Regions from separate parts of the Limosilactobacillus sp. genome, predicted to be linked through region 1. Evidence: predicted binding sites of a transcription regulator. Region 1 holds the regulator's gene; the other holds the start of a gene.
What was found. Region 1 encodes CtsR, which represses protease genes until heat stress. Its sites were predicted from a motif close to TTGGTCAAAAAAGGTCAAANA; they were not measured.
Positions count from the first base shown of each region.

Region 2: clpP (ATP-dependent Clp endopeptidase proteolytic subunit ClpP) is a predicted target of CtsR. The motif match lies at 2,567-2,587, and genes of this name have one in related genera.

Region 1 covers NZ_JAKVPE010000001.1:1,012,598-1,028,168, forward strand. Annotated here, with positions in the region: gene LKE23_RS04930 (ATP-dependent Clp protease ATP-binding subunit) at 1-2,271, opposite strand, end outside; gene LKE23_RS04935 (CtsR family transcriptional regulator) at 2,285-2,752, opposite strand; gene LKE23_RS04940 (IS30 family transposase) at 2,974-4,104, opposite strand; gene LKE23_RS04945 (SDR family NAD(P)-dependent oxidoreductase) at 4,374-5,144, shown strand; gene adhP (alcohol dehydrogenase AdhP) at 5,262-6,284, opposite strand; gene LKE23_RS04955 (matrixin family metalloprotease) at 6,554-7,228, opposite strand; gene tnpA (IS200/IS605 family transposase) at 7,466-7,903, shown strand; gene LKE23_RS04965 (RNA-guided endonuclease TnpB family protein) at 7,900-9,060, shown strand; gene LKE23_RS04970 (phosphoglycerate dehydrogenase) at 9,179-10,351, opposite strand; gene serC (3-phosphoserine/phosphohydroxythreonine transaminase) at 10,368-11,441, opposite strand; gene LKE23_RS04980 (histidine phosphatase family protein) at 11,732-12,355, shown strand; tRNA gene LKE23_RS04985 (tRNA-Pro) at 12,425-12,498, opposite strand; tRNA gene LKE23_RS04990 (tRNA-Arg) at 12,551-12,624, opposite strand; tRNA gene LKE23_RS04995 (tRNA-Gly) at 12,630-12,701, opposite strand; tRNA gene LKE23_RS05000 (tRNA-Leu) at 12,793-12,874, opposite strand; tRNA gene LKE23_RS05005 (tRNA-Val) at 12,878-12,950, opposite strand; gene LKE23_RS05010 (deoxynucleoside kinase) at 13,016-13,657, opposite strand; gene LKE23_RS05015 (amino acid permease) at 13,771-15,255, opposite strand; lysine riboswitch at 15,338-15,511, opposite strand; gene LKE23_RS05020 (GNAT family N-acetyltransferase) at 15,524-15,571, opposite strand, start outside.
Region 2 covers NZ_JAKVPE010000001.1:2,077,485-2,093,055, forward strand. Annotated here, with positions in the region: gene LKE23_RS09760 (gluconeogenesis factor YvcK family protein) at 1-856, shown strand, start outside; gene whiA (DNA-binding protein WhiA) at 868-1,806, shown strand; gene clpP (ATP-dependent Clp endopeptidase proteolytic subunit ClpP) at 1,903-2,496, opposite strand; gene LKE23_RS09775 (hypothetical protein) at 3,163-3,294, shown strand; gene LKE23_RS09780 (hypothetical protein) at 3,359-3,904, shown strand; gene LKE23_RS09785 (glucose 1-dehydrogenase) at 3,959-4,723, opposite strand; gene LKE23_RS09790 (TetR/AcrR family transcriptional regulator) at 4,810-5,376, opposite strand; tRNA gene LKE23_RS09795 (tRNA-Arg) at 5,453-5,524, opposite strand; gene gap (type I glyceraldehyde-3-phosphate dehydrogenase) at 5,838-6,851, shown strand; gene LKE23_RS09805 (phosphoglycerate kinase) at 6,941-8,152, shown strand; gene tpiA (triose-phosphate isomerase) at 8,222-8,974, shown strand; gene eno (phosphopyruvate hydratase) at 9,064-10,386, shown strand; gene ptsP (phosphoenolpyruvate--protein phosphotransferase) at 10,541-12,268, shown strand; gene LKE23_RS09825 (amino acid permease) at 12,525-13,910, shown strand; gene LKE23_RS09830 (ClC family H(+)/Cl(-) exchange transporter) at 14,000-15,532, shown strand.

The sequences.
Region 1 (15,571 bases):
AATTGCCGCCGGGGTGATCTTCAGGTCGATCCCCTGACTGGCAATCCGTTTGCGAAGCTCATCCGCCATCAGCTTGACGATCTGGTGCAGCTCCTTCTTGTTGAGGGAGTGGAAGATGATCGTCTCATCGATCCGGTTCAAAAATTCTGGCCGGAAATGAAGTTTCAGCTGCTGCTTAATGGCCGCTGCCATCGCGTTGTAATCCTGGCTGAGGTCCTTAGCACCGAAGCCGACCTCCTTTTCGTCCTGAAGTTGGGTTGCTCCCAGGTTGGAGGTCATGATGATGATGGTGTTCCGGAAATCGATCTTCCGCCCCTTGGCATCGGTCAGGTAGCCATCGTCCAAGACCTGCAGCAGAAGGTTGAAAACGTCCGGGTGGGCCTTTTCGGCTTCATCCAGCAAAACGACGGAGTACGGGTGCTGACGAACTTTTTCGGTCAATTGACCCCCTTCGTCGTAGCCAACGTAGCCTGGCGCCGCCCCGATCAGCCGACTGGTACTGTACTTCTCCATGTATTCCGACATGTCGATCCGGATCATGTTGTCTTCCGAACCAAACATCGCCTCGGCCAAGGCCTTGGCAAGCTCGGTCTTCCCAACCCCGGTTGGGCCCAGGAACATGAAGGAGCCAATCGGCCGGTTCGGATTCTTAAGCCCGCTCCGGGCCCGCCGAATGGCCTTGGCCACTGCACTGACGGCCTCGTCCTGGCCGATGACCCGCTGGTGCAAGACCCGTTCCAGGTTGACCAGCCGTTCACTCTCGCTCTTCTTCAGCTGGGTCAACGGCACCCCGGTCCACTCGGAGACAACCTTGGCCACGTCCTCACCGGTGACCTTGAGCCGATAGCCATTCTGCTCCGCTTTGGCCGACCGCTTGGCCTGCCGGTTCAGCTCGGCCCGCAAGGTTAATTCGTCCTGGCGCAATTGGGCAGCCTGGTCGAAGTCCTGATTTTCAATAGCGGCTTCCTTCTTAGAACGGAGCTGGTCGAGCTTGTCTTCTAAGGATGGCTTGCGTTCGTCCCGCTCTTCAGCGTCGATCCGCACCATCGCCGCCGCTTCATCCATCAGGTCAATCGCCTTGTCAGGAAGGAAGCGATCCGAAATGTAGCGATCCGAAAGCTTGACGGCCTGTTCCAGGGCCTCGTCGGTGATCTGGGCGTGGTGGTGTTCCTCATACTTCGGCCGCAAGCCCTTCAAAATCTTCAGGGTCGCATCGGGGGTTGGCTCGTCGACCTGAACCGTCGCGAACCGCCGCTCCAGGGCCGCATCGGACTCGATGTACTTCTGGTACTCGTCCAAAGTCGTGGCCCCGATGGTCTGCAACTCACCCCGGGCCAGGGCCGGCTTGAGGATGTTGGAGGCATCGATGGCCCCCTCGGCACCCCCGGCCCCGATCAGGGTGTGGAGTTCGTCAATAAAGAGGATCACGTGGCCGTCATTTTGGATTTCCTCAATGACCTTCTTCAGCCGGTTTTCAAACTCGCCCCGGTACTTGGTGCCCGCGACCAGCGAGCCCATGTCCAGGACCATCAGTCGCTTGTTAGCCAGTTCTTCCGGAACCGTCCCGGCCACCATCCGCTGGGCCAGGCCCTCGGCAATGGCGGTCTTACCGACACCCGGCTCACCGATCAGGACTGGGTTGTTCTTGGTCCGCCGACTGAGGATTTGGATGACCCGCTTGATTTCCTTGTTCCGGCCAACCACCGGATCAAGCTTGTGACTGCGAGCCAGCCGGGTCATGTCCCGGGCCAGCTTGTCGAGGGTCGGTGTCCCCGCGGCAGCCGCGTTGTTGCCCTGCTGGTTTGGCTGCGGGCGAACCTGGTTTTCGGCGATTCCCAACCGCCGCAGGGTCACCTTGCGAACCTGGCGTGGCAGGACGTCCAGGCTATACAGGATCCGCGACGACAGTACGCCGTCGTCGGCAATCAGTGCCAGCAAAAGGTGCTCGGTGCCGATCTTCAAGGTGTGCATCTGCTGGGCTTCCTGACCAGCCAGGGCCAGCACCTGCTTAGCCTTTGGCGAGTACGGCAGGTAGTCTGCCGGGCCGAGATCGTCCATTGTTCCGTAGCCGATTAGTCGTTCAATTTCTTCACGAATGTCGTCACTGGTGATTGAGAACTGTTCAAAGATCTTGTTGGCAATCCCATCCTTGTCCATGGAAAGGGCCAGCAGGAGGTGTTCAGTGCCGACAGCTTGGTGTTTAAAGTATTTTGCCTGTTCATGCGCAATTTCTAAGACATGTTTGGCGCTTGGTGTAAACATGTTATCCATCAACAATCATCCTCTAACTTTCATACCGTAGCCGATTGAGAAACGAAACTAAGATTCGGGCGCGAAGTTTGTTCTCCAAGTTGGCGTCGTCCACCGCCAGGGTTTGCTTGGACAAGGCCACCAGCATCAGGTCCCCCTCACGTTGCGAAATCAGGTCTTCATTATATAGGGTCTGCACGATCGCAAAGGCATCGCGTTCGCGAATCGAGTCCCCAATTGCCTGGACTAGTGAGTCTAACACATCGACGTCGCCAAGTAAATTAACTCGTTCGATGCGGATATAGCCGCCCCCACCACGCTTGCTCTGGACCAGGTAGCCATTTTGAATGGTGAACCGGGTCTTAATCACGTAGTTAATCTGCGATGGAACGACATTGAAATGGTCAGCAATCTCTGCGCGACGAATCTCAATCTGAGTATCATCCCCAAAAATTCCCTTGAGGTAGTCTTCAATAATATCCGAAATACTTCGATTTTCCACCTTATCACCTTCCATCGTTTGACTAATTCTGACCAAATTTTACCATATTTTAGTCCAAAACACTGCCGAAAAGTCTTGCCGCTCGAGGAAAGATTGAAGCAAATCAGCTCTTTGAAGCCTGTTATTCCCAGCCGAGTTTATGAATTATTTTTTATAATAATTCAGCGACGGTTTGATTTTATTCATCGACCTAAATTTCAAGAATAAGTTAGCCACTGGACTCAAATAAATAATACTGACCAATTGATTATTGGTTGATGGAGCTGTGATATCTCTTGGTAGAAGGCCTTACGATAGATATCCATTGACGAATGTCCATTAAACATAGCTCGTGGATAGTGATTCATCCAATCATTAGTCGCTATGATCTGAGCACTACTATAGTTATTTATAGCTTCACCTTTGGTAATCTCCTTGCGGAGAAACCGGTTATTGATCTCATTGGATCCACGTTCCCAAGGGGAATACGGATCAGCATAGAAAACATGATCGTGAACTTGTGTTAACTCACTAAATTCTGAACCGTTGTCAGAGGTTATTGTCTTAAAAATGCGATAGTAAGCATCTGTGCCCATTTTCTGGCGCAAATTTATAAAGAACTGATTTACTGCATGCGCAGTTTTACCAGCAATTTTACTCGTGATATTAACTCGTGAAAGGCGATCAGTCATTACTAGTACAACACTGTCATTACCGTTTTTCTGTCCCTGAACTGTATCCAGTTCCCAATGGCCAATTTCGGACCGTTGGTCCGCAGTTTGAGGTCGTTGAGCAATATTAGGCCCTAAGCACCTTTTAGCTTGCGGATGAGTTTGATGATGCTTACGTTTAGGTTTTTCAAAGAGGTCTAAATTGGACGTACGAAGCACACCCTCATTAATCCATTGATATAAAGTTACAACCGACTTTGGGATCAGGGTGCCATCATTCATTAAATCTCGAGCCTTATAAATAACCGCTTGTGGGGAGTAATGGTGGTCGTCAAACTCACCAAGCATTAGCTGATCAGCTAATCGTAAAAATTGCTTTGAAGAATAATATAAGCGACGACGACCAGAATGGCGGTGATGTTCAAGATATGTGGCCTGACCAGCTTCATAACTATAGATGTAGTAAGAATATTCGTAAATCTTACCATTAGATTTTTGACGACGAAGTTGGCGGACCGTACCACGGTTGAGCTCGTTATTAATTGTTTGATGATTAACTCCTAATTGGCGACCAATTGCGCGATTGGAAAGTCCTTGCGACTTTAAAGTCGCAATCATCACACGTTCTTCTTTAGTAAGATGAGCATTCTTTTTATGAGTAGTCAATAAAATAGTAGACATGGTATCATTTAAGTGCGTCATTTGACGGACATCCTTTCATATAGGTTTGGTTCACTTAATATGATACCTGATGTCACGCCGAATGGCGTTTTTTATTTACCACCAACTGGGTGGCTAACTTCATTCTATAATCTACCATTTTATTCATCGAAACTGTAAAAATACGAAAAGTTCTGAACTTTGCCGCAAAAGCCCTTGAACGACCGCTCGCCTATCCTTTATAATTTTTCTTGACAAAGGCCGTTTCGGCTGGATAAACAACGCTAATCAATTAAAGGAGACTTTCGATTATGACAGATCGTTTAAAAGATAAAGTTGCGATTATCACCGGTGCCGCAAGTGGTCAGGGTGCCGCCGAAGCCCGCCTCTTCTTGCAAGAAGGAGCCTACGTGGTTGCGACCGACGTCCAGTTCGACCTCTTAAAGAAGCAGGCCAACAAGTTTGCGGAAAAGTTTGGTGACCGCATTCTGCCAATCATCCAGGATGTCACGAAGGAAGACGACTGGCAAAAGGTTGTCGACCAGACGATGGCCAAGTTCGGCAAGATCGATATTCTGGTCAACAACGCCGGCATCGGGAACACCGATACGACCAGCGGCCTGGAGGACTCAACCGTCGACGACTGGCACCACTTCATGGACATCAACGCCATGTCCCACTTTTTGGGGATGAAGTACGTGGTTCCTTACATGAAGCAAAACGGCAAGGGTGCCATCGTCAACGTTTCTTCCCTGGCCAGCGTTCAGGGAATCGCCGGTGCCTCCCCGTACACCGCCTCAAAGGGTGCTTCCCGGGCCCTGACCAAGGGTGCGGCGCGGGACCTCGGCCAGTTCAACATCCGGGTCAACGCTGTCCTGCCTGGCTGGATCGTCACCCCAATGATGCAGCAGTTTACCCTTAGCAAGAAGCTGCTGGACGAGCTGATTGCCGGTATTCCAATGGGGTATTTAGGTAACCCCGAAGACGTGGGTTACGCGGTGCTCTTCCTGGCTTCCGACGAGGCCCGCTTCGTCAACGGAACGGAAATCGTCGTTGACGGTGGCCAGTCCGTGCGGGGCTAATTGCAATTTATAAAGAGAAACGAATGGACGAATTGCGTGGCTAACCACGTGATTCGTCCATTTTTTTGAGTATAAAAAAGCAGCGACCAGACGATCGCTGCTTTTAATTATTTCAAATTACTTTTCCAATGAGAAGTCAACAACGTTCCGACCAACAACCTTGTTGTCCTTCAGTTCTTGGATCATGTCGTTGATTTCGGAGAGCTTCCGGGTGTGAACGATTGGGTGAACCTTGCCTTCAGCACCGAATTGGAAGCATTCTGCCAGGTCCTGACGAGTACCAACCAGGGAACCAGCAACGATGATGCCGTCCAGAACAGTCTTGGCAATGTTCAGCTTCATGTCACCCTGTGGCAGAGCAACGGCAACTAACTTGCCATCTGGACGCAGGGAGTTAACGGCTTGGTCAAAGGCAGCGGTCGTAACGGCAGTAACAACTGCGGCGTGAACCCCGCCAACCTTTTCTTGGATCTGTTCGTCAACGTTGTTATCGTGACGGTTGATGCATACTTCAGCACCGTTTTCCTTAGCGGCCTTCAGCTTGTCTTCGTTACCATCAACGGCAACAACGTGAGCACCGAAGACGTTGTGAGCAAATTGGATCCCGAGGTTACCCAGACCACCGGCACCAACGATGGATACCCATTGACCAGGCTTGATGTCAGCAACCTTCAGAGCCTTGTACATGGTAACACCGGCACAGGTCAGTGAAGTAGCTTCAACTGGGTCCAGACCTTCTGGAACCTTAACGGCGTAGTCAGCTGGAACGATGCATTGTTCAGCCATGGCACCATCGGCAGTCAGGCCGGCGTTCAGGACGTTGCGGCAAAGAGTTTCACGGCCGGTCAGGCAGTATTCACAGTGGCCACAGCCCTTGAAGAACCAAGCGATTGATACCCGGTCGCCAACCTTTAAGCTGGTAACGCCAGGGGCAACCTTGGATACACGGCCGACACCTTCGTGACCGATGATCCGGCCAGGGTACTTGCCGAATTCACCGGCAGCACAGTGCAGGTCGGTGTGGCAAAGACCACAGTATTCCATGTCAACTAAAGCTTCACCTGGCTTGAGGTCACGAAGCTTAACATCCTTAACAGTAACATATCCATCTACTGGATCGTTCATACAAGCAGCTTTCATAAGGTAAACTCTCCTTTTCTCATCAACATGTTATACATTTCACATTTCTTATAGTAGCAGATACCAAACGGAATTTAAAGTGAAATCGCCAACAATTTTATCTCGAAAGCCATACCAATCACCGCTATTTCGAGGAAGTCCCTTTCACAAGCCATCTTACTTCTTCAAACCAATCATCAATTTTTATTTAATTTCTGCCCGCCAAGCCCTAAAGCCCAATCAGTTTTGCGCAAATCCTCACAATTGCTTACTAAAGTTTAGTAAACCTTTTAGTCGTGATAGAGCATCCGGACGCTTTTGACATCGTTCTTGGTGATCCCGGTCTGGATGTTTCGTGGGATCATGACGCTGTGGGCATAGGATGGCGCGTGGGCCAGCCCGATGGCGTGACCAAGTTCGTGCTGGGCAACCTCGCTGCGAAAGTGCCGACTAGTGTAATCCAGCTGCGTGGCGTCCAGCGTTGACGTGGCCCGGATCAGGGTATGCGTATCCGGGTCGAACTCGGTCTTGGTCGAGCCCAGCTGAGATGTGACGTAGCCAACCGTGGCCGACTGCGAATTATCGGACAGGTCCCCGCTTTGGGCGATGACCTCCGCCTTGTTGGCATTCTTGATCCAGCGAAAGTGAATGGCCTTCGTCTTATTCCAACGCTTGACGGCATCCCGGAAGGCCTGTTGAATGTGCGGATCGTCCGTCTGCATGCAGATGGTCACCTTCTTGCTTGGCCAACGAATGCCCTCCAGGGGAACCGGGGTATTCTGCGGAATCGCGTAGTGGTGCCGGCGCTGGGACGGTTTGGTGCTAAAGGTCAGGCTTGGTTGGCTGGCATCACTTGCGCTCGAATCGCTAAAGGGCGTTGTCGGCAGCTGGTCGGCCTGGACTGGCAGGGCAAACGTCAGCCCCAAAAGCGTGATCAAATAAAATAGAATTAATCGCCGCCGCACTGGCTCCCCCTCCTTTCGTCTTCGTCCATGTTAATCGATTGGCTGCTTCGAGGCAATTAAGAAGCCTTGCTAAAAGCCGGACGAAAAACAAAGATTCCCCGCTCGGTTTCAGCACCAGGCGAGGAATCTTTTTTGAAAGTGGGCAAGGAAACACGTTCTTTTAAAGACGTGATGAATTGCCCTTCTTTTGTACCCAGCGGGCACATGGATAGCGTACAATATGATATAATTATTGATATGAAGGATATAAATAGGCTTACATATGGTAGAACATCGGTCTACAATCTTAATTACCATCTCATTTGGGGAACTAAGTATCGCAACAAAGTGCTGAAAGGACACGTTGAAATAGTCTTGAAGCGAACCTTGTATGAAATTGCTTCAAAATATGGCTTTACAATTGCCCACATGGAGATTGGTAAAGACGATCACATTCACTTATTAGTGAGTGCGCCACCTAAATTATCGGTGACGAATATCGTACGCTGGTTAAAAGGGATTTCCGCTTGGCAATTATTTAGAGAGTGCCCTGAGCTGCGAACTAGTTACTGGAAGAAGCAGGGACGCCACCTGTGGTCACCGAGTTACTATGTTGAAAGCATTGGTGCGGTCAATGAGCAGGCCGTGGCCAAATATATTGACGACCAACGCCGTAAAGAGGTGAACTTAGAATGAGTAAGGTAATTAAAGGAGTCAAGCTATGCTTGTACCCAACTAAGGCTCAACAAGACCAGCTTTGGCAGATGTTTGGTAATGACCGGAAAGTCTGGAACCTGATGTTGGGTATGGCTAAGGAACGTTATGAGAACAACCCTAACAGTCATTTTGTTAATGAATACGGCATGAATTACCTGCTTAAACGTCTCAAAGAAGAATATCCGTATCTCAGAGAAAGTGACGCAACTAGTTTTCTAGTGGTTAATCATAATCTCGCTCAAGCATTCAAAATGCTCTTCAAGCATCGGGGTGGTTATCCACGTTTCAAAAGCCGTCACGCTTTACGCCAATCCTATACGGGACGATCAACTTGCAAGGTGATTGCCAAACGTAGAATGCAATTGCCAAAACTAGGCAGTATCCGCACGAGCAAGACTAATCAAGTTGGCAATGCCAAAATTAAGCGGTACACCGTTAGTTATGACCCGACGGGACGTTATTACCTATCCTTACAAGTTGAAACTGAAACTTGCCAGCTGCCCAAAACTGGAAAATCCGTTGGCCTAGATGTTGGCATCGCAGATTTAGCCATCAGTTCCGATGGAGACAAATACGCTTCTTTTAACGCCAAATGGCATGAAAAGCAAGCCGTTAAGTGGCAAAGCAAATACTCTAAACGTCGTCACCAGGCAATGGTAGCCGTTCGTCAGTGGAATCATAATCATAAAACGATTAAAGAAGATCTGGACGACTATCAAAATTGGCAACGGGCCAGAGTGACAAAGGCTCGTTACCAACAAAAGATAGCCAACAAGCGCAAGGATCACCTGCATAAGCTCACTACTAATTTAGTTAAGCAGTATGACGTGATTGTGATTGAGGATTTGAAAACCAAGAATCTCCAAAAGAATCACTGCTTAGCTAAATCTATTGCGAACGCCAGTTGGTATCAATTCCGCACCATGTTGGAGTATAAGTGTGCTTGGTATGGTAAACAGTTAATCGTGGTTAAGCCTAACTACACCAGTCAGATTTGTAGCACTTGTGGGTATCACAGTGGTAAGAAGCCGCTAGAAATCCGGGAATGGACTTGTCCTAAGTGTGGAATACACCACGATCGAGATATTAATGCGGCAGTTAATATCTTGCGTAGAGGATTAAAAGCCGTTGGTTAGGAACTAGCCTTGGTAAAAGAGCGGAGTTCTGTAAGTTAGGTAGCTGGAATACCAGTGCAATATCCTAAATACTACTTCGCGTTCCCAGAAGCTCGGTCATTTATGGCCGAGTAGTTCACTAGTGTTTAATGTAGCGCACCCGACTGACCGCGTCGATTGCTTCCAGTTCCGCGGTTACCTTCTTAATATCTGCAGCATCGAGGTCGCTGATGTCGACGATCGTGTAGGCATACTTGTCACGGGACCGGTTGACCAGGTTTTCGATGTTCAGTTGATTGTCGGCCATGACGGTCGTGATCTGCCCCAGCATGTTCGGCACGTTGCGGTGAATGATGGTGAAACGGTGCGGACCGGCAAAGGGCGCCTTGACATTCGGCAGGTTGACCGAATTGGCGGTGTTCCCGGTGGCGAGGTAGTCCATGATCTCGCGGGCCGCAATCCGGGCGCAGTTGGCCGTGGCCTCCTTCGTCGAACCGCCGATGTGAGGCGTGATCGTGACTTGATCGTTGCCCAGAATCTGCTCGTCACTGAAGTCGGTGCTGTAGTGGGCAACCTGGCCGTTCTCCAGGGCCGCCAGGACGGCCGCATTGTCGACGATTCCCAGGCGGGAGTAGTTGAGCAGCACCGCGCCCGGTTTGAACATCGCCATCTCCTTGGCGCCAATCAGGCCCGTGGTCTCCTCATTCTTTGGTACGTGAACCGTGATAAAGTCGGCCCCAGCAACCGTCTCCTTGATCGTCGCCGCCCGCTTGACTGCCGGCGAAAGGTGCCAGGCCGAGTCAACCGACAGGTAGGGATCGTAGCCGGTGACGTCCATCCCCAGGTCAATTGCGGCGTTGGCCACCAGCGAGCCGACGTGGCCCAGCCCCAGGATGGCCAGCTTCTTGCCCAGCAGTTCCGTGCCGCTGAACTGGGTCTTCTGTTTCTCCGTCCGCAGGGTGATGTCGGCGCCGGGTGCGGCCGAAGCGCTCCAGTTGGCCGCATTGATCAGGTTCCGTTTGGCATCGATCATGATCGCCAGCACCAGTTCTTTAACCGCGTTGGCATTGCCACCGGGCGTGTTGAAGACCGCGATCCCGTCTTCTAAGGCCCGGTCCAGGGGGATGTTGTTAAAGCCGGCACCGCAGCGGGCAATCACCTTTAAGCTGGCCGGGAACTCCTGATCGTGCAGGTCAACGCTGCGGATCATGTAGGCGTCCGGGGCGGCAGCGTCCTGGTTGATTCGGTAGTCGTCGGTAAATTCTGCCAGGCCGGCCTGGGCAATGGCGTTGTAGGTTTTAATATTGTACATGTGGGCTCCTCCTTATCTATGCGTGTTCCCGTTCAAATTTCGCCATAAAATCGCGCAGGGCAACCGCGCCTTCGTATGGCATGGCGTTATAGAGACTGGCCCGCATTCCCCCGACCAGCCGGTGGCCCTTGAGGTTCTTCAAGCCGGCCTGGTCAGCTTCCTGGACAAAGGCGGCATCCAGGTCCGGATCACCGGTCGTAAACGGGATGTTGGTTAGCGAGCGGGCGTCTGGCGCGACCTTGTTGGTGAAGAGCTTCGATTCAGCCAGGTAGTCGTAGATCAGGTTGGACTTCTTGACGTTTTGATCGTTGATTGCTTCGACCCCACCCTGGTCCTCAAGCCACTTCATCACTAGGTTGGCGACGTAAATCTGGAAGACCGGCGGCGTGTTGAGCGTCGAGTGCTTCTTCGCCAGGGCCGGGTAGTTCAGCATGCTTGGCAGGGTGCTTTCCTGATCCAGAAGGTGCTTTTTCAGGACCACGATCGTCAGTCCCGCCGGCGCCAGGTTCTTCTGCGCCCCGGCATAGATCAGGTCGAAACGCTTGAAGTCGTAGGTTTGCCCCAAAAAGTTCGACGACAGGTCCCCCACCAGCGGCACCGTCGTCTCCGGCAGTTCGTGGTAGGTCGTGCCGTAGATCGTATTGTTACCGGTGATGTGCAGGTAGTCGTAGGTGTCAGCCGGCAGTTCGGGAACGGTCGGAATTGTCGTAAAGTCGGGGCCCGCATCCGTGACCGTGTCGACCGTCAGCCCAGGGATCTTCTCGGCTTCCTCAATCGCCCGCTCTGACCAGTGACCGGTATTAGCGTAGGCAACGCGGTGATATCTGGTGGCCAGGTTCAGCGGCACCATCGTAAACTGCAAGGTGCCTCCACCCTGAAGGAAGAGGGCCTCGTAGTCGTCCCCCAGGTGCATCAGCTTGAGGACGCGGTCGTGAGCCTGGGTGAGCACCTCATCAAAGAGTGGCGAACGGTGCGAAATCTCGACAATGCTCATCCCAGAGCCATGGTAATCGAGCAGTTCGGCTTGAACTTGTTTGAGAACGGTCCGTGGCAAGGTAGCTGGACCGGCGGCGTAGTTATAAATTGGCATGTTGATCCCTCCAAATCGTCTGGTACGAAAAAAGGCCCCCACTGTTCGTGGAGACCATTGGATTAGGATCCTAATCTAGTTCGTGGCCCCCACCATGTGAAGGCCACCCCAAAAGGCCAGCCTTCTAAATGCTAGAAGACTGGGAGGAGCTTAATAATACTGTCTTGAGATTCTTCATCATGGTGCTCCCTCCTTTTGGGCATTACAAATCATTAATTAAATTCTAACCTCGATTTAATTTTTTGTCAATATCCGGTATAATAATTAAAAAAATAAAGGAGCAAAACTCGATGACTGAATTATACATTGTCCGCCACGGCCAGACCACGGCTAACCGCGCTGGGCTCAAGCAGGGCGTCATTGATGATGACCGCACCCTGCTGACCGAAGACGGAATAAAACAGGCCCAGGAGCTGGCGGCCGTCTTCCACCCACTGAACCTGAGCGCGCTTTACCAATCACCACTGCGTCGAACCGTTCAGACCGCCCGGATCCTCAATCAAAGCTTGAACCTGCCCGTGGCCACCGACCGCCGCCTGCTGGAGATCTCCTATGGCGACTGGGATGGCCAGGAAAATGCCCGGCTGGAGGCCCAGTATCCCACGCTTTTCTACGACCTGATCCATGACGTTCGACCAAACTATGCTCCAGTGGCCCATGGCGAAACCTTCGACCACGTTCAAAAACGGGTCCTGGCCTTCACCAAAGACGTCGTCAAGGCCCACCCCACCGAGCGGCTCCTGATCGTCACCCACGGCTTCACGGTCCGCTCCTTTGCGGCCAACGCAACCGGGGCCCACGGTTTGGAAATCCTTGAACCGGACAACTGCAGCGTCACCAAGATCATCGTTGATCCACAAACGCTGGAGCAGCACCTCGTTTACTACAACCGGGCCGCCAAGCCAAACTTCTAACTCAAAAAACTGAAAGGCTGCCAACCAACTTCTCGTCGGTTGACAGCTTTTGACTTTAAAATAAAAAAATCGGAAATACAAGATTCGAACTTGCGACCTCTGCGTCCCGAACGCAGCGCTCTACCAAGCTGAGCTAATTTCCGAAAAAAAGAAGCGCCACACCCATCTCAAGGAGATAACTGTCACGCTTTATGATGCACCCAGAAGGAGTCGAACCTTCAACCTTCTGATTCGTAGTCAGACACTCTATCCAATTGCGCTATGGGTGCATAAGAGCGGAAGACGGGATTCGAACCCGCGACCCCCACCATGGCAAGGTGATGTTCTACCACTGAACTACTTCCGCATATGAAGTTTTTGACACATTCCGTATCAACAGTTATTAATTATACGTGATGGCCTCGGAATTGTCAACAGCCTTTTTTTGAAAAGCTGAATGCGGACGAAGGGACTTGAACCCTTACATCAAAAGATACAAGATCCTAAATCTTGCGCGTCTGCCAATTCCGCCACATCCGCATATGGAGGATACAGGGCTCGAACCTGTGACCCTCTGCTTGTAAGGCAGATGCTCTCCCAACTGAGCTAATCCTCCAAAAGAACTAAGCTGAAACAAATCAGCTTAATTAATATAACATCGATCGTTTGCTTTGTCAAACCCTACTTTAAATTTAATTCGGCCAGCTTGCGATCAATCATCCCCAGCACCTCAGTCGCCGCCGTCGGGTTCTCGACGAAGTTGTACTTGTCCCCGTCAATCAGCATCTTCGGGCTCTCGTCGTAGTTTTCGTACCAGGCGTCGTAGCGGTCGTTCAAGTTCTTGTAGTAGGAATACAGTGACGGGTCGTTGGCGATCTGCTCGTAGGCCCGGCCGCGCTTCTCGATCCGGTGCAGCATCGTTTCGAAGGAGACCTTGATCGTGATCAGGAGGTTCGGTGCCTTCTGGTGCACCTGGTCCGGCAGCTCCTCCATCATGTTGCTCAACAAGGAGGAGTAAATATCGGATTCCGTCTCCGTTGCCCGGCCCATGTCGGCGTTGAGCTTGAACAGGAGCTCGTCTTCAAAGATCGACCGGTCCAAGACGTTGAGGTCGTTGCTGTAGGAGGCCTTGATCTCGTCCAGGCGCTTGTTTAAGAAGTAGATCTGCAGCAAAAAGCCGTACTTCTTCGGGTTCTCGTAGAAGAGCGGCAAGATCTTGTTGTCGTCGACGGATTCATAAAAGGCCTGGCTGTTCAAGTGGTTGGCCAGAAGCTGGGTCAGGCTGGTCTTGCCGGCCCCGATTGTTCCTGCTAAAGCAATCATTTCGTAACTATCCCTTTCTCATTAAAATTCTTCTTGGTAAAATTCACGATTACCATTCTAACATTTAAAAACAAAATGACCACCAAAAAGTGGCCATATTTTGTGGTTGGGTTTTAATTAGCCTCATCATCTGGTACGTACTTCTCACCCTTGGTGCTCCGCGACAGGTCAACCTGGTCGAGTGGGATCAGGTGGGTCTTGTAACGCACCTTGTAGTAAATGAACAGGATCAAGAAGATCGGCACACTCATGTAGGAGATGGCAATGTTTTGCCAATCCAGCTTAATGAAGGCGTTGACGTTCTGCCCACAGATAACGATGAAGCAGAGGATAAAGGCGAAGATCGGGCCAAACGGGAAGAAGGCCGACCGGTACTTGAGGTCGTTGAGGTCACGCCCCTGGGCAATGTAGGCCCGCCGGAACCGCCAGTGCGAGGCGGCGATCCCCAGCCAGGCGATGAACCCACACAGCCCGGAGGCACTAATCAGGTAGTTGTAGGCCTGAGGTCCGATGAATTGGGTCAGGTAAATCAAAGTAGAAACCAGCATCGTCCCCAGCAGGGCGTAGATCGGAATCCCCCGCTTGTTGACGTAGCCCAGGAAACGCCATGCGTAGCCTTCCCGCGCCTGGGAGAAGAGCATCCGCGTCGAAGCGTAGAGCCCGGAGTTGGCCGATGAAACCACGGCCGTCAGGATGACCGCGTTCATGATGCTGGCCGCCACTGCCAAGCCGGCCCGCTTGAAGACGATCGTAAACGGACTCATCGTCACGTTGGAAACGTCCTGGTTCAACAGGTTCTTGTCAGTGTACGGCAGGATGCAGGCGATTACGAAGATCGTGCAGATGTAGAAAATCAGGATCCGCCAGAAGGTCGAGTGGATGGCCTTGGAGACGGAGTGTTCGGGATCGTTGGCTTCACCGGCGGTAATCCCGACCAGCTCGGTCCCCTGGAAGGAGAACCCGGCGATCAGGAAGACGCTGATGATCGACGGGATCCCACCGACGAACGGTGCCTTCTTGTAGTGGAAGTTGCTCAGGCCGACCGCGTGACCGCCCATGATTCCCAGAATGATTGCCACCCCGATGATCAGGAAGACGATGACGGTCACGATTTTGATCAGGGCCAGCCAGTACTCCGTTTCCCCGTAGGAACGCACGGAGAGGTAGTTGATGATAAAGATCAGGGCCAGCACCGCCACGCTGAAGACCCATTGCGGAACGTTCGGCAGCCAGTAGTTCATGATGATGCCGGCCGTCGTCGCCTCAACCGGGATCGTTACCGCCCAGTTCAGCCAGTAGTTCCAGCCCATCGCAAAGCCCAGTGCCGGGTCGACGAACTTTGTTGAATAAGCAGAAAACGATCCGGTCAGCGGCATGTAGGTGGCCATTTCCCCGAGACTGGTCATCAAGAAGTAGACCATGAAGCCCATCACGATGTAGGCAACCAGCGCCCCACCTGGCCCGGCAGTGGAGATTGCCTCCCCACTGGTAATGAACAGCCCGGTCCCGATGGTTCCCCCAAGGGCAATCATCGACAGGTGCCGGGTCTGCAACGACCGTTTCATATGGCCGGTCGAATGATCTGTGCTATCTGCCATAAACTCATTCCTCCAATAGTAAATTAAAAGCCTTCTTACCGAGGGCACCCGCAAGAAGACTCAATCAACGTTCTTTTGAATCTATTCCGGAAGCGCCCCGCAGCATTGCGACAGTCCACCGCCTCTTTGACGATGGCCCAACAAGGAACGCTAGTAAGGACGTCCCCGTTTCGGCACTGCTCCCTTTCACCGCGGCTTCAGGTGCTCACTCACCTCACCGTGGCTACTAATCAGCAGTGCAACCTCTTCATTATTTTCTAATTATACTCTAATCTTTTTCTGACGCAAGTCTTTTTTGGTAGCGCCAGGTCGTCTG
Region 2 (15,571 bases), 1.1 Mb from region 1:
GATCCTGCGCAACTACATCAACGTGGTGCCACCTGGTGATATTCGAAACGGTCTGGTAGCCCTGTCAGAGCTGCCTAAGCTGGAGCTTGATGTCTTCCAGTACCGCTTTAACAGCAACGACCAATTCTTCGCGGGACACGCGATCGGCAACCTGATCATCTCGGCACTTTCGGAGATGCGGGGCGGAATCTTCACCGCCGTCCAGGAGCTGTCGGAGATGATGAAGATCCGCGGTCACATCTATCCGGTGGCTAACGAGCCACTGACGCTGAATGCCGAATTCATGGACGGCACCACCCTGAGCGGCGAGTCTGAAATCACGGCGGCTCACAAGCAGATCAAACGGGTCTGGGTGACCCCGACCCACGATGGGGATGGGCACACCACCAAGCCGGTTCCGGAAGTGATCCAGGCGATCAAAGAGGCCGACCAGATCGTGCTCGGGCCCGGAAGCCTCTTCACCAGTATCCTGCCGAACCTGATGATCAAAGAGGTCGGCCAAGCCGTCTGCGAGAGCAAGGCCGAGGTCGTCTACATCTGCAACATCATGACGCAGAAGGGCGAGACCGACCACTTCACCGATGCCGACCACGTCCGGGTGCTCAACCAGCACCTCGGCCACAACTTTATTGACACGGTCCTGGTCAACATCCGGCCGGTGCCGAAAAACTATATTGACTTTCAGGAATGGAACGAAATTTCCCAGCCGGTCGGCCATGATTTTCAGGGCTTACGCGACCAGGGCTGCCGGGTGATCAGTTCCAACTTCCTGCGCCTCAAGGATAATGGGGCCTTTCACGATCGCGATCTGGTAGTGGCGGAGTTGATTAACCGCCTGCACCAGGTCCATGACTAGGAGGGATTTTTGTGTCGTACGCGAGTGATGTCAAAAAGGAATTAACCGCCATCAAGGTTCACCAAGACAATGCCAAGGCGGAACTGATGGCCCTGATCCGGATGAACGGGAGCATTGGCCTGGGAAATGGGGGACTCGTCCTCAACATTCAAACCGAAAACCCAGCCATCGCCCGGCGGATCTATTCCCTGCTCAAGGAGTTCTACCACGTCGAGAGTGAGATCGTGGTGCGGCGCAAGATGAAGCTGAAGAAGAACAACCAGTACATCGTTCGGCTGCGCAATTCGGCCCAGCACGTCCTCGACGACCTGGGGATCTTACAGAATCTCCAGATCAAGGAACGGGTGCCGCTGGAACTGCTAAAGGACGAGTGGATGGTCCGCTCCTACCTGCGGGGGGCTTTCTTGGCCGGTGGTTCGGTCAATAATCCGGAAACGTCGCGCTACCATCTCGAGATCTATTCCCTGTACGAGGAACACAATGAGATGATTGCCCAGATGATGAACAAATTCGGCCTCAACGCTCAGACGACGGCCCGGCGCAGTGGCTTCATCGTCTACCTGAAGGAGGCCGAGAAGATCGCCGACTTTATGTCGCTGATCGGGGCGACGAACTCGATGCTTCAGTTTGAAAATGTCCGGATCGTTCGCGACATGCGTAATTCGGTCAACCGGCTGGTCAACTGCGAGAATGCCAACATGAACAAGATCGCCAACGCTTCGACCAGGCAGATCGAAAACATCCGCCTGATTGAATCGCGGGTTGGCCTGCAAAGCCTGCCTGATAAGCTGCGGGAGATCGCTGAGACCCGGCTGGCCCACCAAGAGGTCAGCCTCAAGGAACTTGGTGAATTGGTTCCGGGCGGGCCAATCTCGAAGTCGGGGGTCAACCACCGCCTGCGCAAGCTCAACGCCTACGCCGACGAGCTGCGAATGGGCAAAGCTGAATAAACTAAAAGGGTGCAACCGTTGCTGGCTGCACCTTTTTTGATAGAAAAAAAGCGTTTCGACTCGCTAAGGAATCGAAACGCTTTTCATTGATAGTGATTACTTCAGCTTGGAGTTGTTTTCCATTACTCCGTCAAGCAGGCCGTAATCAACGGCTTCCTGAGCGGTGAAGTAGTGGTCACGCTCCGTATCGTGCTGAATCTGCTCCAGGGATTGTCCAGAATTCTTGGCAAGGATGCCGTTCAGCATCTTCCGCGTCTTCAGGATTTCCGTGGCAGCAATTTCAATTTCGGTTTGTTGACCCTGAGCACCACCAGATGGCTGGTGAATCAGAACCTGGGAGTGTGGCAGACCGAACCGCTTGCCCTTGGTACCGGATGATACCAGGACACTGGCCATTGATGCGGCCATCCCGATTACGATCGTCTGCACGTCGGACTTGATGAAGTTCATCGTGTCGTAGATCGCCATCCCAGAGGTAACAACACCACCAGGAGAGTTAATGTATAAGTAAATGTCTTTGGTTGAGTCTTGCGCATCCAAGAATAACAGTTGCGCAACAATGGAATTAGCCATGTCGTCATTGATTGGACCAGACAGCATAATGATCCGGTCCTTCAGAAGCCGTGAGTAAATGTCGTAAGCACGTTCGCCACGTGATGACTGCTCGACGACTGTTGGAACTAAGTTCATAGTGTGGCCTCCTTACTTAAATTAGCACACGTTAGCTGGTATTGCTAACGGATATTAATACTATAACCGATTGGTCAAAAAAGGTCAAATGATTTATCTCTTTTAAATTAAAAAACAGCAACGACCGGGAATTGCCGATCGCTGCTGGGGGAGTAGTCAGAAGTTGTCAAGATAAGAGATTTACTTTTCGTTCAGGTTTTCGGCGAGCATGTCCAGCTCAGCGGCAGCGCTCTGCTGGTCCAGTTCCTTCCAATCTGCAGCGGTCTTGAATACGTTTAATTTACTAGTGTCTTCCATGATGAATACCTCCTGTGATAGATGTTAGCTTTTATTTTTTATAAATTAATTAGTAGCTCCTTAGGACACTTATAATGTACCGCATATTGGTCTGATTTGCAAGTGCCTATTTAACAATATTTGTAAAGGGTTTTCATAAATTGGTCTAGTCAGGAACCCTGAGAACACGACTGGGGCGATTGGTAACGTTTATCAATTTGAAGTAAAAAGTAAAAATAAATTTGCTTTTTTACCTATTGAAAAGTTGGTAACGAGCGCCCAATTAAATTCGCGGGGCGAAATTTAGCCAAGGCTTGCTTTTTGGGACGGGGCCCGGTATAATTGGAACGTTAATTATTTTACGTTTGATATTAAAGGAGGCATAGATTCATGCGTAAAGCACACCCATACGGCGTTCAAGGCCGTCGCCCAGTTGCTCCTAAGTACAAGCGAGCATTAAAAGAAAAGAAGATCGAAGCTATTCGTAAGTGGGCTAAGGAAAAGCCAGCAGACGAAAAGTAATTCGTTAATGAAAGAGAGCTGCCAGCGATTGGCAGCTCTTTTTTTACAGAGAAGGACGATAACAATGGAAGCTTTGATGAAAAGGGCGACAACCTGGTCGGGGATTGGCCTGCTTATGTTGACGATTCTCTACCTGATTTTCCCTCAAAAAATTTTGTTGAGCCTCGTGCTGACCTTTTTGGTAACATTCTATCAACTAGGGATGCGGCTGGTTGTTGGCAACGTAATTGAACCACGATTAAAGCTTGATCAGGATTGTCGCTGGTTCAGGGTGACGGCGGGCGAGCAGCGTCTTTACCGCTTGCTGAAAGTAAGGAAGTGGAAAAGCTTTCTGCCAACCTATTCGCCAGAAAAATACGACCTGCGCCGGCGTTCACTGCCTCAGCTTATCCAAACGATGATCGCCGCGGAGTTTGACCACGAATTGATGTTTATCTTAACCTATTTGCCCCTGATCCTGATTGTACCGTTTGGTGATCCGGCAATCTTTATCAGCACGTCCGTCATCGTGAGCCTGATTGAACTGCCCTTCATCATTCTCCAGCGCTATAATCGAGCACGGCTGCAGAGGCTGCTTCGGCGCCGGGAGCGGCGTCAGCGGATGAAATGAAAATCAAAAAACGCAAAGGCCTAGTTTTCACCGGCCTTTGCGTTTTTAATTCTATTATTTGTAAATCAATCCGCCATCAACGACAATCGCCTGACCATTTACGTAATTGGCTTTGTCACTTGCCAAGAATGAGACCACGTTGGCGATGTCTTCCGGTTGGGCAGGACGCCGCAGAGCAACTTCAGCGCTCTTTTGCTTCTCCAGCTCATCCGGCGAGATATGAAGCTGTTGGCTGTAATTCTTCACGATTTGCTTCATCATCGGTGTCATCGTGTAGCCTGGGCAATAGCAATTAGTCGTGATGCCGTATTTGCCAAATTCACGGGCCGCTGCTTGGGTTAGCGAACGAACGGCGAATTTAGTGGCGGAATAGCCACCGTGGTTTGGAGAAACCTTGTAGCCACCGACTGATGAGGCGTTGATGATCTTGCCGGGAGTTCCCTGCTTAATGTACTGCGTTGCCGCTGCCTGGATGCCAAAGAGGACCCCCTTCATGTTGACGGCAATCAACTGATCAAATTCTTCCGCCGTCATTTCGAGCAGAGGGTATTCTTTCGAGATCCCGGCATTATTGATCATTACATCCAGCTGGCCGAACTCACCAACGGTTTGACTAACTAAACTATCGACGTCCTCTTTTTTGGAAACGTCCGCTTGAAAAGCTTTAACCTGATTGTCGGCAAATTGACTAGCGAATTGTTCTGCGTCCGCCAAGTTATAATCGCCAATTGCAACTTGAAATCCGTCAGCCACTAATTGACGAACAATTGAAGCACCAATGCCCTTGGCACCGCCAGTAACGATTGCAACTTTCTTCATGAAAATCATCCCTTCATCATTTGATGACTTAATCGTAGCCAAAAGATAAAGAGAGGGCGTTACAACTTTGGCTCTAACTGTAACCCTCAGAGGGCGGCGATGATTCTTCCGAGCTGGCGGTCGTAGTGGTCGGCCTGTTCGAGCGTAATTGGGGTGTTGTTGGCAAGCGTGTAGGTAAAGACCGTGATCAGGTAGCTAGCAATGATCTCGAGGTCCAGATCGGAAAAATAGTGTTCGCGGAAATAATGGTACTTGATACTGACCTTGTACTTGTGAATAAAGGTGGGGGAGGGGTTAGTAACCAAAAAGGCCTTAAATGTTTCCCGGTTGGCCTGCAAAAAATTCCGCATCTTCTTTAGGTAGTGGGGATAGGAGGGATTAGCAAAGTCAAAGAACTTGAGCTGATAGCTTACGTGAAGCAAGTTGGCAACAAAATTGCTCTCCAAAACCTCCTTAATTTCCCACGTATTACTAAAGTAGCGGTAGAAAGTGGGCCGAGAAACCTGAGCGTGCCGGCAAATCGCGGTGATCGAAATATGCTCAAAGTCCATTCGCTGGTACAAGTAGAGGAAAGACTTGCTGATGGCCTGCTCAGTTGAATTGAGGGGAACAGCATGACACAGCTGGGATTGGTAAGGATTGTTCATCGCCATGAATGCCTCCTAAATGCTTATAAAAAAATAAACAGGGCACTGGACAAACCTGTCACAGCACCCTGCAAATAAAAAATGCGCCCCCCGGGAGTCGAACCCGGATCTCGAGAACCGGAATCTCACGTGCGATCCATTACACTAAGGGCGCAGAGCTGATTTACTTTGTGTTGAATCAATCAACGTCTATTATAATATCCTAATTCTTGCCCTAATGCAACTATTATTTGAACTTTTTAATCAAGATAACGTTTTCACAAGAAAATGCAAAATTTCTAGGGCGATTGAATAGACTTTTGCCCGCAAGGTGAGTATTATAAGACTCGTAAGGTTTGTATCTTGCTTAGACTTACCAGATTGTTCTGGCCAGTTAGAACCAGTCTAATTGATTGGCGCAAAAGCCGGAATGTGATAAACTAAGCATGTGCACTAACTATGTTTTTCCTAAAGGAGGAAATTGCAGTATGACTGTAAAGATTGGTATTAATGGTTTCGGCCGTATTGGTCGTTTGGCATTCCGTCGTATTCACGAACTCAACACTGATGACATCGAAGTTGTTGCTATCAACGACTTGACTTCACCAGAAATGTTGGCTTACTTACTGAAGTACGACTCCACCCAGGGTCGTTTTGATGCTGAAGTTTCATCAAACGACAAGGGCATCGTCGTTGACGGTAAGGAATACCCTGTATACGCAGAACGTGACGCACGTAACATTCCTTGGGTAAAGAACGACGGTGTCGACTTTGTTCTTGAATGTACTGGTTTCTACACTTCTGCTGAAAAGTCACAAGCTCACCTGGACGCTGGCGCAAAGCGTGTCCTGATTTCCGCACCTGCCGGCAACATCCCAACTGTTGTTCCTGGTGTTAACCTGGACACTCTGAAGGCTGACGACAAGATCGTTTCCGCCGGTTCATGCACCACGAGCTGCCTGGCACCAATGGCATACTTCCTGAACAAGAACTTCGGTATCAAGGTTGGTACCATGACTACTGTTCACGCCTACACTGGTTCCCAAGCCGTTCTTGACCAACCACGGGGCAAGAAGTTCCGTAACAACCGTGCTGCCGCTGTGAACACTATTCCTCACTCTTCAGGTGCTGCTAAGGCTATTGGCCTGGTTATCCCTGAACTGAACGGTAAGCTTTCCGGTCACGCACAACGTGTTGCCGTTCCTACTGGTTCATTAACTGAACTTGTTACTGTTATGGACAAGAAGGTTACGGTCGACGAAGTTAACGACGTTATGAAGAAGGCTGCTGAAAACAACCCAGCATATGGTTACACTGAAGACCCAATCGTTTCATCCGACATCATCGGCTCAACCTTTGGTTCTGTCTTTGACCCATCCCAGACTGAAATCATGGAAGGCGAAGACGGCACTCAATTAGTTAAGACCGTTGCTTGGTACGACAACGAAAACGGCTTCACTTGCAACATGATTCGGACTCTGCTTCACTTTGCAAATCTGTAATCTGATTGCTTAAATAAGCTTTTTCAAAAGGTGGGAGGAGGAGACTCCAACCACCTTTTTTCTTAACAGAGAAGGAGGAAACATAATTCATGGCTAAGTTAACTGTTGAAGACCTGCCTTTAGAGGGCAAGAAGGTATTAATGCGGGTGGACTTCAATGTCCCGATTAGTGACGACGGTACAAAGGTTGAAGACGACAACCGGATCGTTGCTGCTCTGCCAACTATCAAGTACGTAATTGAGCACAACGGTAAGGCAATCCTGTTCTCCCACCTTGGCCGGATCAAGAAGGAAGAAGACAAGCCTGCTAAGTCATTGAAGGCCGTTGCAGAACGCCTGTCCAACCTGCTGAACAAGCCAGTTACCTTTGTTCCAGTAACGGAAGGCAAGCAGCTGGAAGATGCCATCAACGCAATGAACGATGGTGACGTTCTGCTGGTTCAAAACACCCGTTACGAAGACGTTAAGGATGGCGAATACGTCAAGCGTGAATCCGGCAACGACCCTGAACTGGGCAAGTACTGGGCTTCCCTTGGTGATGTCTTTATCAACGACGCCTTCGGTACTGCTCACCGGAAGCACGCTTCCAACGTCGGCATCGCTACTAACATGCCAGGCAAGGCTGCCGCTGGTTACCTGATGCAAAAGGAAATTAAGTTCTTGGGTAACGCCGTTGACAACCCAGAACGTCCATTCGTTGCCATTCTGGGTGGTGCTAAGGTTTCCGACAAGATCGGTGTGATTGATCACCTGCTGGAAAAGGCTGACAAGATCATCATCGGTGGTGGGATGGCCTACACCTTCTACGCTGCCAAGGGCATCAAGACTGGTGACTCCCTGGTTGAAAAGGACAAGATCGATGTTGCCAAGCAAATCCTTGACAAGGCCGGTGACAAGCTGGTTCTGCCAATCGACAACGTGGTCGCTGACAAGTTCGACAACGACGCCAACACCAAGGTTGTGGAAGGCGACATTGACGATGGCTGGATGGCATTAGACATCGGTCCAAAGTCCATTGCTGAATTCGAAAACGTTCTGAAGGACGCCAAGACGGTTGTTTGGAACGGCCCAATGGGTGTCTTTGAAAAGCCAAACTTTGCCAAGGGAACCCTTGAAATTGGTAAGTTCCTTGGTACCCTGAAGGATGCAACCACGATCGTCGGTGGTGGTGACTCCACGGCCGCTGTTAAGCAATTAGGCGTTGCTGACAAGCTGACCCACATCTCCACTGGTGGTGGTGCTTCACTGACCTACCTTGAAGGGAAGACTTTGCCAGGAATTGCTGCAATTTCTGATAAGTAATTTAAATCATTATTAAGCGGAACATGCCAAACGGTATCGTTCCGCTTTTTTACAAAGGAGGAGAGCGCGATGCGGGTTCCGATGATTGCCGGAAACTGGAAAATGAACAAGACGGTCGATGAGGCGGTCAGCTTTGTCAACCAGATTAAAGACCAATTGCTGCCAGCCAATCAACAGGAGACGGCGCTGGCGGCACCGACCCTGTCTCTGGTGCCAATGGTGCAGGCGGCCGCGGGTTCGCCCCTGAAGGTGATGGCGGAGAACTGTTACTACCAGGACGCGGGAGCCTTTACCGGGGAGACCAGCCCCCGGGCCCTGTATGCCGCCGGAATCCACCACGTCATTCTCGGCCACTCGGAGCGCCGGACCTACTTTCATGAGACCGACGAACTGATCAATAAGAAGGTCAAGGCGGCGCTGGGCAACGGTCTGTGTCCAATTGTCTGCTGTGACGACACGATGGGCCGGCGGGTGGCCAACGACCAGAAGATTCACTGGGTGGTCAACCGGATCTTGGAGGACGTCAAGGATCTCAGCCAGAACGAGGTGGCCAAGGTAACGATCGCCTACGAACCGAGCTGGGCAATCGGCACCGGCCAGAGTGCCGATCCGAGCCAGGCGGAGGAGGGCTGCTACCTGATCCGCCAGACCATCGCCGACATGTATGGCGAGCAGATTGCAAACGAGGTCCGGATTCTTTATGGCGGCAGCGTTACGACCAAGAACGTCAACGCGTTGATGGCCAAACCGGATATCGACGGGGCCCTGGTCGGAATCGCCAGTCTCGATCCGCAAACCTTTTTGCAAATCGTCAATCATTAGTGGCGAAAAGCTTGTTTTTAGTTGTGCAAGATAATACAATATTAAAGTGGAATGTATCCAAATAATAAGACAGAGGAGAGATTCATCAAATGTCACTTATTACAGATATTTACGCCCGTGAAGTTCTTGATTCACGTGGTAACCCAACCGTTGAAGCCGAAGTTTACACTGAGGCTGGCGGTGTTGGCCGTGGAATTGTTCCTTCAGGTGCTTCAACTGGTGAACACGAAGCCGTTGAATTGCGTGACGGTGACAAGGACCGTTTCGGCGGCAAGGGTGTTCTGAAGGCCGTTTCCAACGTTAACAACATCATTGCGAAGGAAATCGTCGGCATGGAAGTTACTGACCAAATCGCTATCGACAAGGCCATGATCAAGCTGGACGGTACTCCAAACAAGGGTAAGCTTGGTGCCAACGCCATCCTGTCCGTTTCATTAGCTGCTGCCCGTGCTGCTGCTGACGAACTGCAGGTTCCTTTGTACAACTACCTTGGCGGTTTCAACGCTCACGTTATGCCAACGCCAATGATGAACGTTATCAACGGTGGTGCTCACTCTGATAACAAGGTTGACTTCCAGGAATTCATGATCATGCCAGTTGGTGCACCAACTGTCCGTGAAGCTATTCGTTGGGGTTCAGAAACTTTCCACGCCCTGAAGAAGGAACTGGAAGACGCTGGTAAGGTAACTTCTGTTGGTGACGAAGGTGGATTTGCTCCTGACTTTGCTAACAACGCAGAACCATTCGAATACCTGATCAAGGCCATCAAGGATGCCGGTTACAAGCCAGGCAAGGACATTGCCATTGCCTTTGACGTTGCCGCTTCCGAACTGTGGGACAACGACACCAAGAAGTACAAGCTTCGTTGGTCCACTGGTGAAGAATACACCACTGACGAATGGATCGACTACCTGTCCGGGATCATTGAAAAGTACCCAATCGTTTCTGTCGAAGACCCAATCGACGAAAACAACTGGGATGACTGGGTAACCCTGACCAACAAGCTTGGTAAGAAGGTTCAACTGGTTGGTGACGACTTCTTCGTAACCAACACCGACTACCTGAAGAAGGGTATCCGCATGGGTGCTGCCAACTCCATCCTGATCAAGCTCAACCAGATCGGTACGCTGACCGAAACTGTTGAAGCTATTGAAATGGCTAAGGAAGCTGGCTACACTGCCATCGTTTCTCACCGTTCTGGTGAAACCGAAGACACGACCATCGCTGACCTGGTTGTTGCTACGAACGCCGGCCAGATCAAGACTGGTTCTATGAGCCGGACTGACCGTCTTGCTAAGTACAACCAGCTGATGCGGATCGAAGACCAACTTGGCGACGTTGCTCAATACAAGGGCATCCACTCATTCTACAACCTGAGTGAACAAGCTCGTCAAGACATCGAAAACCGTTAATTTATTAGCGATTGACGAAAGAGCTGTGGCATTTTGCCGCGGCTCTTTTTTGTTTCTCGAGTTTTGATAACGCTTGCGTCAAAGATGTTATAATACCAAAAGAGTGCATTTGCCCAGCAGCACCAGCAGGTACACGGAGTAAGGGGGAAATAACATGTCTCAAGACATTCAGGGAATTGCAGCCAGTGACGGCATCGGCATTGCGCCGGTCTATTTGCTGACGCCGCCCGACTTATCGTATCAGAAGCGGCGGATTGATGATCCCGTGCAGGAGTATCAGCGGGTCAAGCAGGCCTTCGCGGACTCCATCGAAGATCTTCAGCAGATCAAGGAGAACGCCAAGCAGCGGCTCAGCGACAAGGAGTTGGATGTCTTTGACGCCCACATCACGATTCTGTCGGACCCGGAAATGCTCGGGCAAATCCAAAACGAAATCAACGATCTGCGAGTCAACGCGGAGGAGGCCGTCTCTAAGGTGACGGGCAACTTTGCCAACATGCTGGCGGCGATGCGGGACAATAAGTATATGCAGGAACGGGCGACCGACGTGCGGGACATTGCCCAGCGGACCCTTAGCCACCTGCTAGGCAAGAAGCTGCCGAATCTCGCTGCCATTACCGAGCCGGTGATCGTGGTGGCCCACGAGCTGACCCCTTCGGATACCTCCCAGATGGATCCGCGGCTGATTAAGGGGATCGTCACCGACACCGGCGGCCGGACTAGCCATGCTGCCATCATGTCGCGGACCCTGCGTATTCCGGCGGTGGTTGGCACCAACGTCATCACTGAGCAGGTCAAGAACGGCCAGCGGATGGTGGTCGACGGCTTGAGCGGTCACGTGATTGTCGATCCTTCGAATACCGAAATCAATGCGTACCGGCAAAAGGCGGCCGGTTACAGCGAACAGAGTGCCGAGTGGGCGCAGCTGGTTGACGCTCCATCCGTTTCCAAGGATGGCAAGCGATTCCACATTACTGCCAACATCGGGACCCCGGATGATGTCAACGACGTGATCAAGCAGGGGGCCGAGGGAATTGGCCTTTTCCGCTCCGAGTTTCTCTATATGGGTAGCGACCACCTGCCGACCGAGGACGAGCAGTTCGAGGCCTACCGGCGGGTGATCGTCAACATGCAGGGAAAGCGAGTCGTTGTTCGAACCCTGGACATCGGTGGCGACAAGCCCCTGCCGTTTTTGCCCCTGCCACGGGAAATGAATCCCTTCCTTGGCTACCGGGCCATCCGGATTTGCCTGGACCATCCCGAAATTTTCAAGCCCCAGCTGCGGGCCCTGATTCGCGCCTCCCAGTACGGGCCGTTATCGATCATGTTTCCGATGATCGCCACGATCCAGGAGTTGCGCAAGGCCAAGCGGATCTTTAACGATTGCAAGCAGGAGCTGCAGATGAAGCAGCCCGGCATTGGGGACGACATCCGTCTCGGAATGATGATTGAAATTCCGCTGGCGGCGGTCAATGCTGAGAAAATGGCCCGGGAGGTCGATTTCTTCAGCATCGGCACCAACGATCTCATCCAGTACAGCTTCGCGGCCGACCGGGGCAGCGACGCCGTATCCTACCTCTACCAGCCGCTGAATCCAGCCTTCTTGAACCTGGTGCGTCACATTATCCTTGCCGGTCACAAGTACAACATTCCGGTGGCGATGTGCGGCGAGATGGCCGGCGACAAGTGGGCGCTGCCACTTTTGATGGGGATGGACCTGGATAACTACTCGATGTCCTCATCCGGCGTGCTGCGGACCCGGAGCATGATGAAGCACCTCGATACGACGGAGTGCCGCCACGTGGTCAATGACGCCATCACCAATTGTTCCACCAGCCAGGAGGTCAAGTCCCTGGTGCGTAATAGTTTGAATATCAAGTAAGTGAAGGAGACTGGGAATTAACCCAGCCTCTTTGCTGTTATATAGCCATAAATGCTGCAACGCGGTAGCTGGCTGGATTCCGAACGTTGATAAATCAACGCCCGGAACGCCTAGCCAGCCTCGCGGGGGTGGGAAGACGAACTCGCAAGCGAGTTCTGTCCCACCGCCTTTTATCTCCTGATAAGAAAAAACATGGAATTTGTGTCAGAAATGTCCTATAATCTGGAAAGCAAATAGGGAAAGGAATCTGATAACAATGAAAGATACTGCGCCAAAGCTCCGGCGGTCGATGACGGCGGGGCAGATGGAGATGATTTCTCTTGGTGGTGCGATCGGGGTTGGCCTCTTCATGGGGGCAACCTCGACAATCAAGTGGACTGGGCCGTCAGTCCTTTTGGCCTACGCCTTCGTCGGCCTGATCCTCTACATCGTAATGCGAGCCCTCGGGGAGATGATTTACATCAACCCGGGAACGGGGTCGTTCGCGGATTACGCGACCGAATACGTCCATCCGCTGGCCGGTTACCTGGCTAAGTGGGCCAACGTTTTCGAATACATTGTGGTCGGCATGTCCGAAGTGGTGGCGGCGACCGAGTATCTGAAGTACTGGTGGCCTCACATGCACACCTGGGTGGCCGGAATCGTGATCATCGTCTTCTTGGTCCTCGCTAACCTGGCAAGTGCTAAGGCCTATGGCTCCCTGGAGTTCTGGTTTGCGATGATCAAGGTCGTCACGATCATCTTCATGATCCTGCTGGGCTTCATGGTGATCTTCTTCGGCTTCGGCAACGGCGGGCGCCCAACCGGCTTTTCCAATCTCTGGGCTCACGGTGGTTTCTTCACCGGCGGGGTCTCCGGCTTCTTCTTCTCAATGTCGATCATTGTCGGCTCCTATGAGGGAATCGAGCTGCTCGGCATTTCCGCCGGGGAGGTGGCGGATCCGCAAAAGGCGATCGTCAAGTCGGTCAAGTCGGTGCTTTTCCGGATCCTGATCTTCTACGTCGGGGCGATCTTTGTCATCGTCACGATCTACCCGTGGAATAAGCTGAGCAGCGTTGGTTCGCCCTTCGTTTCGACCTTCGCCAAGGTGGGAATCACGGCGGCCGCCTCAATCATTAACTTCGTCGTGCTGACCGCGGCCCTGTCCGGCGCCAACTCCGGAATTTACAGTTCCAGCCGGATGCTCTTCAAGCTGGCCCACGAGGGGGATGCGCCGAAGATCTTCGGTCGACTCTCCAAGCGGGTGGTTCCTGACGCGGCGATCCTGGGTATCTCCGGCGGGATTCTGCTGGGCTTTATCATCGACATGGTGGCCTCAATTTACAGCAAGTCGACGGCCGACATGTTCGTGGTCGTCTTCTCGTCCTCTGTTTTGCCGGGGATGATCCCGTGGTTCGTGATTCTGCTGGCGGAGATGCGGTTCCGGCGCAACAATCCGGACCTGATGACCGACCACCCGTTTAAGCTGCCGCTTTACCCGTTTTCAAACTACTTCGCCTTCCTGATGCTGATCGTGATTGTGATCTTCATGTTCATCAACCCGGATACCCGGGTTTCGGTCATCGTCGGGGCGGCGGTACTGATCGTGGCCACCCTGGTTTACCTGGTGCGGCACCACGGTCAATTGCAAACTAAATCCTAAAACCTACCTGTCCGGTCCGCGAAAATTTTTCGCGCGCCGGACATTTTTGGTATAGAATGGTTTGGTCAAGTAATTTGAGGGAGAATGATATGCAGAAAATTCAGCACGACAGTCAAACTAAACAGCTTTTCCGCGCCATTCTGATTGGCCTCCTGGCGGGAATCGTGGTCAGCCTCTTTCGCCTCGCAATCCAGCACCTGCTGGAATTCGTTGGCCACAGCTTCCAGTACTTCCACACCCACCCAGTCTGGTTGATTCCCTGGGCGCTCGGCTCGGTCGTCCTGGCACTAGCCCTCGGGATCATGGCCCAGCGCAACCCCAACATCAAGGGCTCCGGGATTCCCCAGGTGGAGGGCCAGCTGACCAGCCAGTTCGATGAAAAATGGTGGCCGGTGCTCTGGCGTAAATTTGTCGGCGGAATCCTGGCAATCGGTTCCGGCCTCTATCTGGGACGGGAAGGACCGTCAATCCAGCTCGGTGCCACCGTCGGCCAGGGGGTGGCGGAAACAATGCACGCCAACCAATTGGATCGACAGGTTGGAATCGCCAGCGGTGCCGCGGCCGGGCTTTCAGCGGCCTTCAACGCGCCGATTGCCTCGACGATCTTCATCTTAGAGGAGGTCTACCATAACTTCTCGCCGGTGATTTGGCTGGCAACCTTCGTCTCGGCCCTCTGCTCCAACTTGGTCTCGATGGTCTTCTTCGGCCTGCACCCGGTCCTCGACGTACCCTATAACCACATGCTGCCAACCAGGTACTACTGGCACCTGATCGTCCTCGGCCTCTTGCTCGGCCTGTTGGGGCGCTTCTACCAGGTCGTGATTTTGCGATTGGGCAAGTGGACCGCTAAGCTGAAGTGGCTGCCGCCGTTTGCCTACCCGGTCATCCCCTTCCTGCTGGTGATGCCGATCGCCTGGTATTGGCCGCAGACCCTTGGCGGGGGGAACCAGCTGATCGGGCTTTTGCACCAGCTGCCGATTTCCCTCTGGCTCTTTATCGGCCTCTTCGTGCTGCGCTTTGTCTTTTCAATGATTAGCTACGCCTCACAGCTGCCCGGCGGGATCTTCCTGCCCATTCTGACCCTAGGGGCGGTCCTCGGGGCGGTTTACTGCGCCCTGATGGTTCAATTGGGCCTCCTGCCGGCCCGCTACCTGCCGAACTTTGTCATTTACGCGATGGCCGGTTACTTTGCCTGCATCAGCAAGGCGCCCTTTACCGCCATCCTGCTGATCACCGAAATGGTCGGCTCCCTGGCCCACCTGATGCCGCTGGCGACGGTTGCCGTGACTGCCTACTTAGTTGTGGATTCGCTGCACGGGGAACCGGTCTACACGGCGATGTTCAACGCCTTTATCGGCAAGCACCCGCAGCGCTGTGAGCATAGTGCGACCGTGCCGGTGACGATTTACAAGGGGGCCGCACTGGATGGCCGCTTGATCAAGGACTTTGATTGGCCGGCCAACAGCATCGTGACCCTAATCTATCGCGGGGAGGATAAGCTGATTCCCAACGGGAAAACGAAGCTAATGGCCGGGGACACGATTCTGGTCCGGGCCAACTTCGCACCCGATAAGCGGGCCTACCGTCAGATTATGAATGCGGCCCACCGAGCGGACGTATAGCAATCGCTGCTTGGTTATGTTATGATATTAAAGATATAG